Regions from separate parts of the Bradyrhizobium ferriligni genome, predicted to be linked through region 2. Evidence: riboswitches for the same ligand, from Rfam matches in the RefSeq annotation. Region 2 holds a riboswitch; each other region holds the start of a gene.
The links. Region 2 has a riboswitch for cobalamin ahead of AC1VNY_RS17180 (ribonucleoside-diphosphate reductase subunit alpha). Riboswitches for the same ligand answer to the same signal wherever they lie in the genome.
Positions count from the first base shown of each region.

Region 1 (3,271 bases), on a different contig from region 2:
AGCCGCGCCAGGCGGTGCGCTCTTCGATCAGGCGGTAACCGTCATCGAACAATGTCGGATCGCCGCGGAATTTGTTGATGACAAAGCCCTGGATCATCGCGGCATCGTCAGGGTCGATCACTGTCTTGATGCCCACGAGCTGCGCGATCACGCCGCCGCGGTCGATGTCGCCGACCAGCACCACGGGCACGCCAGCCCGGCGTGCAAAGCCCATGTTGGCGATGTCGGACTTGCGTAAGTTGACCTCGGCGGGGCTGCCGGCGCCCTCGACCAGCACGAGGCCGGCGCGCTCTTTCAGGCGGCCAAAGCTCTCCAGCACCGCGCCCATCAGCGACGGCTTCATGCCGGCGTATTCGCGCGCGCGTGCGGTGGCGATCCGTTTGCCGTGCACGATGATCTGGGCGCCGACATCGGTCTCGGGCTTGAGCAGCACCGGGTTCATGTCGGTGTGCGGCTCGACGCCGGCGGCGAGCGCCTGCAACGCCTGCGCGCGGCCGATCTCGCCGCCGTCGACGGTCACGGCGGCGTTGTTCGACATGTTCTGCGGCTTGAACGGCAGCACGCGCAGGCCGCGCCGTCGGGCCGCGCGCGCAAGGCCGGCGACGATGAGCGACTTGCCCACGTCCGAGCCGGCTCCTTGGATCATCAATGCGCGCGCCATCGTGATGTCCGTCAGAACTCGACGCCCGGCTGGGCCTTGATGCCGGAGCGGAACGGATGCTTCACCAGCGTCATCTCGGTGACGAGATCGGCAATCTCGATCAGTTCCTCCTTGGCATTGCGCCCGGTGAGTACGACATGGGTCATCGGCGGCTTCGATGTGGTCAGGAAGTCGACGACATCGGCGATCGCGAGGTAATCGTAGCGTAGTGCGATGTTGATCTCGTCGAGCACGACCATGCGCAGGCTCGGGTCCGCGATCAGCTGCTTGGCCTTTTCCCAGCCGGCTTGCGCTGCCGCGATGTCGCGGGCGCGATCCTGCGTCTCCCAGGTAAAGCCTTCGCCCATCGCATGGAATTGACAGAGATCGCCGAAATGCCCGGTGAGCAGGCGGCGCTCGCCGGTATCCCAGGCGCCCTTGATGAACTGCACCACGGCACAGGGAAAGCCGTGCGCCACACAGCGCACGATCATGCCGAACGCGGAGGAGGATTTTCCTTTGCCGGCGCCGGTATGAACGATGATCAGGCCCTTTTCACCGCTCTTGGTCGCCATGATGCGGTCGCGGGCGGCTTTCTTTTTCGCCATCTTGTCCGCATGGCGTGCATCCAGCGAAGAATCGGTGCCGACGGCGCCGTCTTCAGCTTCGTTTCCATCAGAAGTCATCACGTTCCTTCGGCTTGACAAGTGCGAGGCTTGGACGAATGGTGGGTCCGCGTTGGTTCCTGTCCTACGACAGGCGAAGAGGGAATGCGATAGGGCGATGACCGCAAGGTTCGCCCGAAGCGCAGCCGCCCCCGCGACCGTGACCGGAGAGATGCCCAAGCCACTGATTCCATACGGAGTCGGGAAGGTGGGCATCGAAGGGTAAAACCTGCTCCGCAAGCCGGGAGACCTGCCAACGCAGCATGTTGTGAGACCGGCGGACGGGGTGTTCCGCGACGGGGAACGAACCTGTCCAAAATCGGTTCGTGTGCCTCATCGCTTCCCGCTGTCAATCCAGGAAGGGCGATGAGCGTTACACTTCATGTCTGCATCACTTGCCGCGCCGGCCAGACGCCGGCGGAAGGTGAACTCGCGCCCGGTGCGCGCCTGCATGCCGCGCTCGTTGAGGCCGGCGTGCCCGATGACGTCAATCTGGTTCCCGTCGCATGTCTGTCGGCCTGCAGCCAGGGTTGCTCGGTCGCGCTCAGCGCGCCGGGGCGATGGTCCTATGTCTACGGCCGACTGTCCGCTGACAATGCCGCGGATGTGATCGCCGGTGCCTCCGCCTATGCGGCAGCGCCTGACGGCATCGTGCCGTGGCGCAGCCGTCCGGAAATCTTCCGCAAGCAATCGCTCGCCCGCATTCCACCTCTTCCCGTCGTGCCGGAGGCCGCAGAATGACCACGCTCGCCAAAATTCCGGTCACCGTCGTGACCGGCTTTCTCGGTTCCGGCAAGACGACGCTGATCCAGCATCTGATCCGCAACGCCAACGGCAAGAAGCTCGCGGTGCTGGTCAACGAATTCGGCAGCGAAGGCGTCGACGGCGACATCCTGAAGTCGTGCGCCGACGCCAATTGTCCGGCCGAGAACATCGTCGAGCTCGCCAATGGCTGCATCTGCTGCACCGTCGCCGATGATTTCATCCCGGCGATGGAGCAGTTGCTGGCGCGGAACGTGAAGCCCGATCACATCGTGATCGAGACCTCGGGGCTCGCGCTGCCGAAGCCGCTGCTGAAGGCGTTCGACTGGCCGGAAATCCGTTCGCGGATCACGGTCGACGGTGTGATCGCGCTGGCCGACGCCGAGGCTGTCGCCGCCGGCCGTTTTGCGCCTGATCCGGCCGCGGTGGACGCGCAGCGCGCAGCAGACGACAATCTGGACCACGAGACGCCGCTGTCGGAGGTGTTCGAGGACCAGATCGCCTGTGCCGATCTCGTGCTGCTGACCAAGGCCGACCTTGCCGGGGCGGAGGGGATCAAGGCAGCGAAAGAGGTGATCGCGGCCGAGATGCCGCGCGAGGTGCCGATGCTGCCCGTCGTCGACGGCACGATCGACGCGCGCGTGATCCTCGGGCTCGAGGCGGCGGCGGAAAACGATCTCGCGGCGCGGCCGTCGCATCACGATGGCGAGGAGGAACACGAGCACGACGATTTCAATTCCGTCGTGATCGATCTCCCGGAAGTTTCGGATGTCGACGCGCTGGTCGCCTCGATCAAGGGGCTGGCGCGCGAGCAGAATGTGCTGCGCGCCAAGGGCTACATCGCGGTGGAAGGCAAGCCGATGCGGCTGCTGGTGCAATCGGTCGGCGAACGGGTGCGGCATCAGTTCGACATGCCCTGGGGCGCACGGGCGCGGCAGTCGAAGCTCGTCGTGATCGGCGAACATGCCGACATCGATGAAGCCGCGATCAGGGCACGGCTTGGTGTCTGATGCACGTCGTCTTCCGCGAGAGCCGCGGCCTTGAGGAGACCGCGACGCCAAGGGACCTCGGCCAGGATCCGGCCGATCTCGTGGTGTTGTCGTTTTCCGACAGCGATCTTGCTGCCTTCGCGGCCGGCTGGCGGCGCGGCCGCGCTGCGTTGCCGTCGCTGCGGCTCGCCAATCTCGCGGAGCTGCGCCATCCG
Region 1 covers NZ_JBXEJO010000020.1:50,576-53,846, forward strand. Annotated here, with positions in the region: gene AC1VNY_RS14145 (cobyric acid synthase) at 1-661, opposite strand, end outside; gene cobO (cob(I)yrinic acid a,c-diamide adenosyltransferase) at 673-1,326, opposite strand; cobalamin riboswitch at 1,363-1,577, shown strand; gene AC1VNY_RS14155 (DUF1636 family protein) at 1,672-2,046, shown strand; gene cobW (cobalamin biosynthesis protein CobW) at 2,043-3,077, shown strand; gene cobN (cobaltochelatase subunit CobN) at 3,077-3,271, shown strand, end outside.
Region 1: it holds a riboswitch for cobalamin, as region 2 does, so the genes downstream of both, AC1VNY_RS14155 (DUF1636 family protein) here and AC1VNY_RS17180 (ribonucleoside-diphosphate reductase subunit alpha) in region 2, are expected to answer to the same signal.

Region 2 (3,271 bases):
CTCTGGCAAATGAACGCGGCGCGGTCGGCGGCAAGCTCGACGATCCAGCGCTGGTCGATTTCGAAGGCGGTACGAAAGACCGCTTTCTCGTGCTCCGACAGGATGTCGAGATGGGCGACCGAACCCTCGTGCGCGATGATCGACTGCCAGGTCGCCGAAGTATCTACGCCCTTGGCGGCCAGCAGCTTGGCGAGATGCGGATTACGCACCGAGATGGCACCGGACAAGGTCTTATGGGTGTAGATGTTGGCCGGGATCGGCTCGACGCAAGCGCTGGTCCCGCCGCAGATGATGCTGATCGAGGCGGTTGGCGCGATCGCGATCTTATGGCTGAAGCGCGCCATCACACCGCGTTCCAGTGCATCCGGGCACGGCCCACGCTCGCGCGCGAGCGTCACGGATGCCGCGTCGGCATCGCGACGGATTTTCCGGAACATGTTCAGATTGAACGACTTGGCCACGACACTTTCCATCGGAATGCCCTTGGCCTGCAGGAACGAATGGAAGCCCATGACGCCGAGGCCGACGGAGCGCTCACGCAAGGCGGCGTAGCGGGCACGCTTCATGCCGTCCGGCGCCACCGTGATGAAGTGGGTCAGCACGTTGTCGAGGAAGCGCATGACGTCCTCGATGAAGCCTGGCTTCTCATTCCACTGGTCCCAGGTCTCGAGGTTGAGCGACGACAGGCAGCACACCGCGGTGCGGTCCTCGTCGCGATGATCGATGCCGGTCGGCAGGGTAATTTCGCTGCACAGGTTGGAGGTAGAGACCTTGAGGCCGAGCTCGCGCTGGTGCTTGGGGAGCGATCGGTTCACGGTGTCGATAAACAACAGATAAGGCTCGCCGGTCTGCAGCCGGTTCTCCAGGATGCGTTGCCACAGCTGGCGGGCGTCGATCTCGCGGATGACATCGTTGGTCTTCGGGCTGCGCAGAGCGAACGCGGTGCCGGCGCCCACGGCACGCATGAACGCGTCGGTAACGTTGATCCCGTGGTGCAGGTTGAGACTCTTGCGGTTGAAGTCGCCGGACGCCTTGCGGATCTCGAGAAACTCCTCGATCTCGGGATGGTGGATATCGAGATAGACCGCCGCAGAGCCGCGCCGCAACGAGCCCTGGCTGATCGCCAATGCCAGGCCGTCCATGACGTGGATGAACGGGATGATACCTGAGGTAACGCCGCCCTTCACCTTCTCGCCGATCGAGCGAACGTTGCCCCAGTAAGTGCCGATGCCGCCGCCGTTAGAGGCAAGCCAGACATTCTCGTTCCAGGTGCCGACGATGCCTTCGAGCGAGTCCGACACCGAGTTAAGGAAGCATGAGATCGGCAGACCGCGCGTGGTGCCGCCGTTGGACAGCACCGGTGTGGCCGGCATGAACCACAGCCGAGACATCGCATCATAGAGACGTTGGGCATGCGCAACATCATCCGCGAAGGCGCAAGACACCCGCGCGAACATGTCCTGGAGCAATTCGCCGGCGAGCAGATAACGGTCGGTCACCGTCAGCTTGCCGAACGGCGTCAACAGGTCGTCGCGCGTCCGATCGAGCTTGAGATCGGCCGGCCTTGGCGATGGCGCAAGGGGGCGCGGCAGCGGAGCCGGCGACGGCAACACACGACACAACTCAGGCGGGTTAGGCCTTGCCTGCGCTGGGCGCGGCCGCACATGCGACGGCTCAATGAGATGACCCTGCTGATCGAAATTGTAAGACGGCGACATCGGCAACCCCGCGATGTTAGGCGTGGGCCGCGCGGACGACTTGCGAGGAATCCGGGCAAATGTCCCCGGCTGCAAGCGACCCACCGGGGCACCCCGCCCGAGGACTTTCGTTCGGTCGCGGCAGGTCTCCTGGCTCGCGGGTCACTGCGGCCGTCGGCCTTCCCGGCGCTGTGTCGCGCCAGTGACCATGATGACAACCGCTCGCCGCTTACAGTTGCGGGGGCAGCCCCGGAGTTGCCGTGTTGGCGCACCGGGTTCCCTCTTAGCTTCCGACCTACAAGGTGTGGGGAGCGGAAGACCGTGACTAGCTAGAGATAGGCACTACTCGCCGGGATTCGTCAACTGGAGAGATCTAGATTGAGAAGGCAAAAACATACCGACCGCCCGGACCACTCTATCGCCCTGTCACTTCCGCTGCAGATGATTGGAGAAGCCGTTGGGCTGCCTTTCTAGTTTCCGTTAAGTTTGCGCATAACGGCAGGCAACATGAGAAGAACCGTTTCTGTCGCGTGATAAGATTGGCAGCGTTCGTGAGCGCGAATGGGCCAACTCTTTAGAGAAGCGAGCTGACCGAAAGCTGACGAGCGTTCGTTACCTGATGATCGCGGCTGGCTTCCATTTAGGAAGAAGCATCGGCCTCTAAATTTGGGACGAATTTTGGTGTCGATCCTGTTGTGAAAAATAGCAGGCATACTCATCCGATCTCGGAGACTGTCATCTTGAAGAAAGTGCTATGTGTTACTGTTTTCACCTGCCTGACGTCGTCAGGACGCTCGACGCGCCGCTGACGCTGCCATCGATGCCTTACAGTTACACGGTTCTGGATCAGGAGCTTAACTCGCTGACATGGCACCAGGCCAGGTGAACGCAACCAAACGAAGCTGGCACCGGCATTGAAATACGTCCAGGCTCCTTGCTTGCAAGGCTATTTCATCAATCGCCTTGAAATCATCTGAGCGCCGTCAGCTTCTCGAAAGGTTGTCCGTTTTATCATACGGCGTGAATATCTAGACGGCGGTGTTCCCATGGATAGTCGCGGAACTGAGCGCTGAAGGCGCACTGAGCAACAGGACGCAAGTGGTAGGACCTGTTGAACTCTGCCGATCAACACTCCTTGTTCGTCGCGATCTCGGGCCGCGCTGGTGACCGTCTTGTGGTGCACTCTTATATCGGAGGACGTGTAATGTCAGTCGACCTATCGCCAACCGCCAACTCAACTGTGGCTTTCTCCGGAATGCCCGCCCCGCCCTCTTCGGCGCAGGACTTTTCCAGCTTTCAGGCGATGCTGGCCAGCCTCTCGTCGAAAGACACGACCAGCGATCATTCAGCACCGCAGGAGCCGGCCCCCACAGAATCAACCAAGCAACTGACGGAGGAACTCACGCAGGAGGCGCGGAATATCCTGCCACCAGAGATAAGGGCAGCCTTGGATGCATATCAGGATGACCCACAGCCGTCCTGTGCTGCCGGCAGCCCGATCATTGCGGAAGCGCCCGTACAAAGCTCAAGGATCACCTGGAACGGTGGCACGCTGACTAATGCGGAACTGCAGA
Region 2 covers NZ_JBXEJO010000026.1:34,420-37,690, forward strand. Annotated here, with positions in the region: gene AC1VNY_RS17180 (ribonucleoside-diphosphate reductase subunit alpha) at 1-1,613, opposite strand, end outside; cobalamin riboswitch at 1,821-2,036, opposite strand; gene AC1VNY_RS17185 (HrpF/NolX family T3SS translocon protein) at 2,902-3,271, shown strand, end outside.

Region 3 (3,271 bases), on a different contig from region 2:
GGAGTTGCTGGCGGCACAGGCCGAAGAGCCCTCGACCTTGGTGCTGTGGCACGTGCTCGACATCGAGAACAACGCGCATCATCGCGATCTGCTCGACATGGCGGTGCTGTATCCGGGCGGCGCGATCGCCTCCGATGCGATGCCGTGGACGCTGTCGGACGGCCGCCCCTACACCGGCGACGCCTGGCCGCTGCCCGACGATGCCACCTCGCATCCGCGTTCGGCGGGCTGTTTCACCCGCTTCATCCGCGAATGGGTGCGCGAGCGCAAGAAAGTGTCGCTGCTCGAGGGCATCCGCAAATGCGCGCTGATCCCGGCCGAGATCCTGTCGGCGAGCACGCCGGCGATGCGGGCCAAGGGCAGGCTGCAGGTCGGCGCCGACGCCGATGTCGTGGTCTTCGACTTCGAGACGCTGAGCGATCGCGCGACCTTCTCCGCGATGAATCGTCCGGCGGAGGGCGTGCGGCATCTCGTGGTCAGCGGCCAGCCGCTGATCAGCGATGGTGTGCTCGATGTCGCGGCGCGTCCCGGCCGGCCGGTGCGCCGGCCCGTCGCCGGGGGCTGAGGTGCCGGTCCCGATCCTGCTGGTCGCGGGCTTCCTCGGGGCGGGCAAGACCACGGTCGTCAACCATCTGCTGGCGCATGCGCAAGGGCGGCGCATCGCCGCCGTGGTCAACGATTTCGGTGCGATCAATATCGACGCGGAGCTGATCGCGGGCGCCAGCGACGGCGTGGTCAGCCTGAGCAACGGCTGCATCTGCTGCACGCTGGAGGGTGACCTGCTGCGCACCCTCGCCACGCTGCTGCGGCGTGATCCGCGTCCCGAATTCATCGTGATCGAGACCAGCGGGATCGCCGATCCCGCCGACATCGTGCGCAACCTGATGGATCCCGTGATCTGGAAGGAGGCGCCGCTGGAGACCGTGCTGTGCGTGGTCGATGCAACGCAGCCTGCGGCGATGCTGAACGATGCGCTGCTGCGCTCGCAGCTGCGGGCGGCGGACGTGGTGGCGCTGAGCAAGGTCGATCTGGCCGATGCCGCCGCGTGCGCCGCGATCCGCGACGCGTTGCGCGCGATTCGTCCCGCGGCCGTGGTGGTTGATGCGTTGCATGGCGAGGTGCCGGCCGCGCTGCTGTTTCCGGCGGATCTCGATCATGTGCCGGCGCCGCGCGAGACCGCGCCGCGACGGCCGGTGTCCGATCGCTTCGAGACGCTGAGCTGGACCTCGGAGCGGCCCGTCGTGCTGCTGCGCCTGCAGCAGGCGATCGGCAGACTGGCGCCGAAGCTGGCGCGGGCGAAGGGATTGTTCGAGACGGTGGAGCAGCCCGGGCGGCTGACGGTGTTTCAACTCGCCGGCGGCCGCGCGACCTTGGCTGCGGGCGGCGTGCCGTCGCCCGGCGTGCCGCGCACGCGCATCGTGTTCATCGCCGAGATGGGTGCGCTCTCGCGAGCGGAGATTGATGAGGTGATGGAGGGATGCGTCGAGTGATCCGTCACCCTGAGGAGCGCGTAGCGCGTCTCGAAGGGTCGACGGCCCGGCTGGTGGCCGTCGATCCTTCGAGACGCCGCTTCGCGGCTCCTCAGGATGACGGGTCTAGGAAGTCTCTGCGTCAGCCATGACATCGCTGTGTCATCGCCGCAGCACCATCCCGCAAAGCATGTGTGCGACAATCGCATCGAATTGACAGCCCTGCCGCCACCACCTATCGTTTTTGCCGACGGTTCCCTTCGGGGATCAAAAGGGAATGCGGTGCGAGGGTAACCCCAATGCCGCAGCTGTCCCCGCAACTGTAAACGGCGAGCCTTTCGTCAATTTGCCACTGGGCTATCAGGCCCGGGAAGGCGTCGACAGGCGATGACCCGTGAGCCAGGAGACCTGCCGTCAGTCGTGGTCACACGCGAGCACATCGGGCGGGGGCGTCCTGGTGGGATCGGAGCACTGCCTTGTGGGCAATGCGCCAGTCCGCGTTCGCGGTGACGTGCCACGTTACCGCGAGTCCTTTCATGTCTCCGTCCTCTCCCGTTGCGCGCAAATGGCGCCTCGGTCTTCTCTGCTCCCTGTCATCGCTGCTGCTGCCGGCCGAAGGCTCGGCACAAACACCTCCTCCAACCAGGCTCGATCCGATCGAGGTCGCGCCTTTCGCTGCGGCAAAGCCGAAGCCTGCGGTGCGCAGCCGTGACGTGGCCGCCGCGGCGCGGCCGCGGCCAAGGCCCGCGACGGCCGCACCAGCCAGCAACACGCCGCGCGCCGCGGCGTCAGGCGCTTCGGGATCGGCATCGCCGACGCTCAACGCCACCACGCAGGGCGGCACCGGCAGCCGGCTCAATCTGACGCCGCTGCAGACGCCCGCCAGCGTCGAGATCATCACGGCGCAGACCATCGCCGAACGCGGCCAGCATAATGTGCTCGATGCCGTCACCCAGGACGCGGCCGGCTTCATCGCAACGCCGGCGCCCGGCAATGGCGGCCTGTCGTTCAGCACCCGCGGCTTTTCCGGCAGCAACTCGGTGATGACGCTGTATGACGGCACGCGTTTCTATATCGGCTCCGGCACGCTGACGTTCCCCTACGACACCTGGTCGACGCAGCGCATCGAGGTGCTGCGCGGGCCGGCCTCGGTGCTATACGGCGAGGGCGCGATCGGCGGCGTCATCAACGTGATTCCGAAGAAACCCCTCAATACGCCTTATAACGAGGCCGAGGTCTCGCTCGACAGCAACATGACGCGGCGGCTCTCGGTGGACAGCACCGGTCCGATCAATCCCAATGTGTCGTACCGCGTCAACGCCACCGGCAACATGTCGGACGGCTGGGTCGATCGCGACAAGACCTCGAATGCGGTGGTCTCCGCCGCCGTGCGGGTGCAGGCGTCGGACAATCTCGCCTTCACGCTGTCGGAGGATTACGGCGACCGCAGTCCGTCGCGTTATTTTGGTACGCCGCTGATCAACGGCTCGATCCAGGACGCGCTGCGCTTCAAGAACTACAACGCATCGGACAGCGCGATCCGCTATCAGGACAGCTGGACCCGGTTCAAGACCGAGTGGGATGTCGCCGACGGCATCAAGGTCAACAACACGCTGTATTACCTGACCAGCGAGCGGCACTGGCGCGACATCGAGAACTACACCTGGAATCCGAAGACCCAGCTGATCGATCGCACGAGCTATATCGAGATCTTCCACGACCAGAAGCAGCTCGGCAACCGGATGGATACGACCGTCAGCGGTCACGTATTCGGACTTGCGAACCAGGTCGTCGCCGGGTTC
Region 3 covers NZ_JBXEJO010000013.1:9,351-12,621, forward strand. Annotated here, with positions in the region: gene AC1VNY_RS09785 (amidohydrolase family protein) at 1-565, shown strand, start outside; gene AC1VNY_RS09790 (CobW family GTP-binding protein) at 567-1,490, shown strand; cobalamin riboswitch at 1,704-1,899, shown strand; gene AC1VNY_RS09795 (TonB-dependent receptor) at 2,006-3,271, shown strand, end outside.
Region 3: it holds a riboswitch for cobalamin, as region 2 does, so the genes downstream of both, AC1VNY_RS09795 (TonB-dependent receptor) here and AC1VNY_RS17180 (ribonucleoside-diphosphate reductase subunit alpha) in region 2, are expected to answer to the same signal.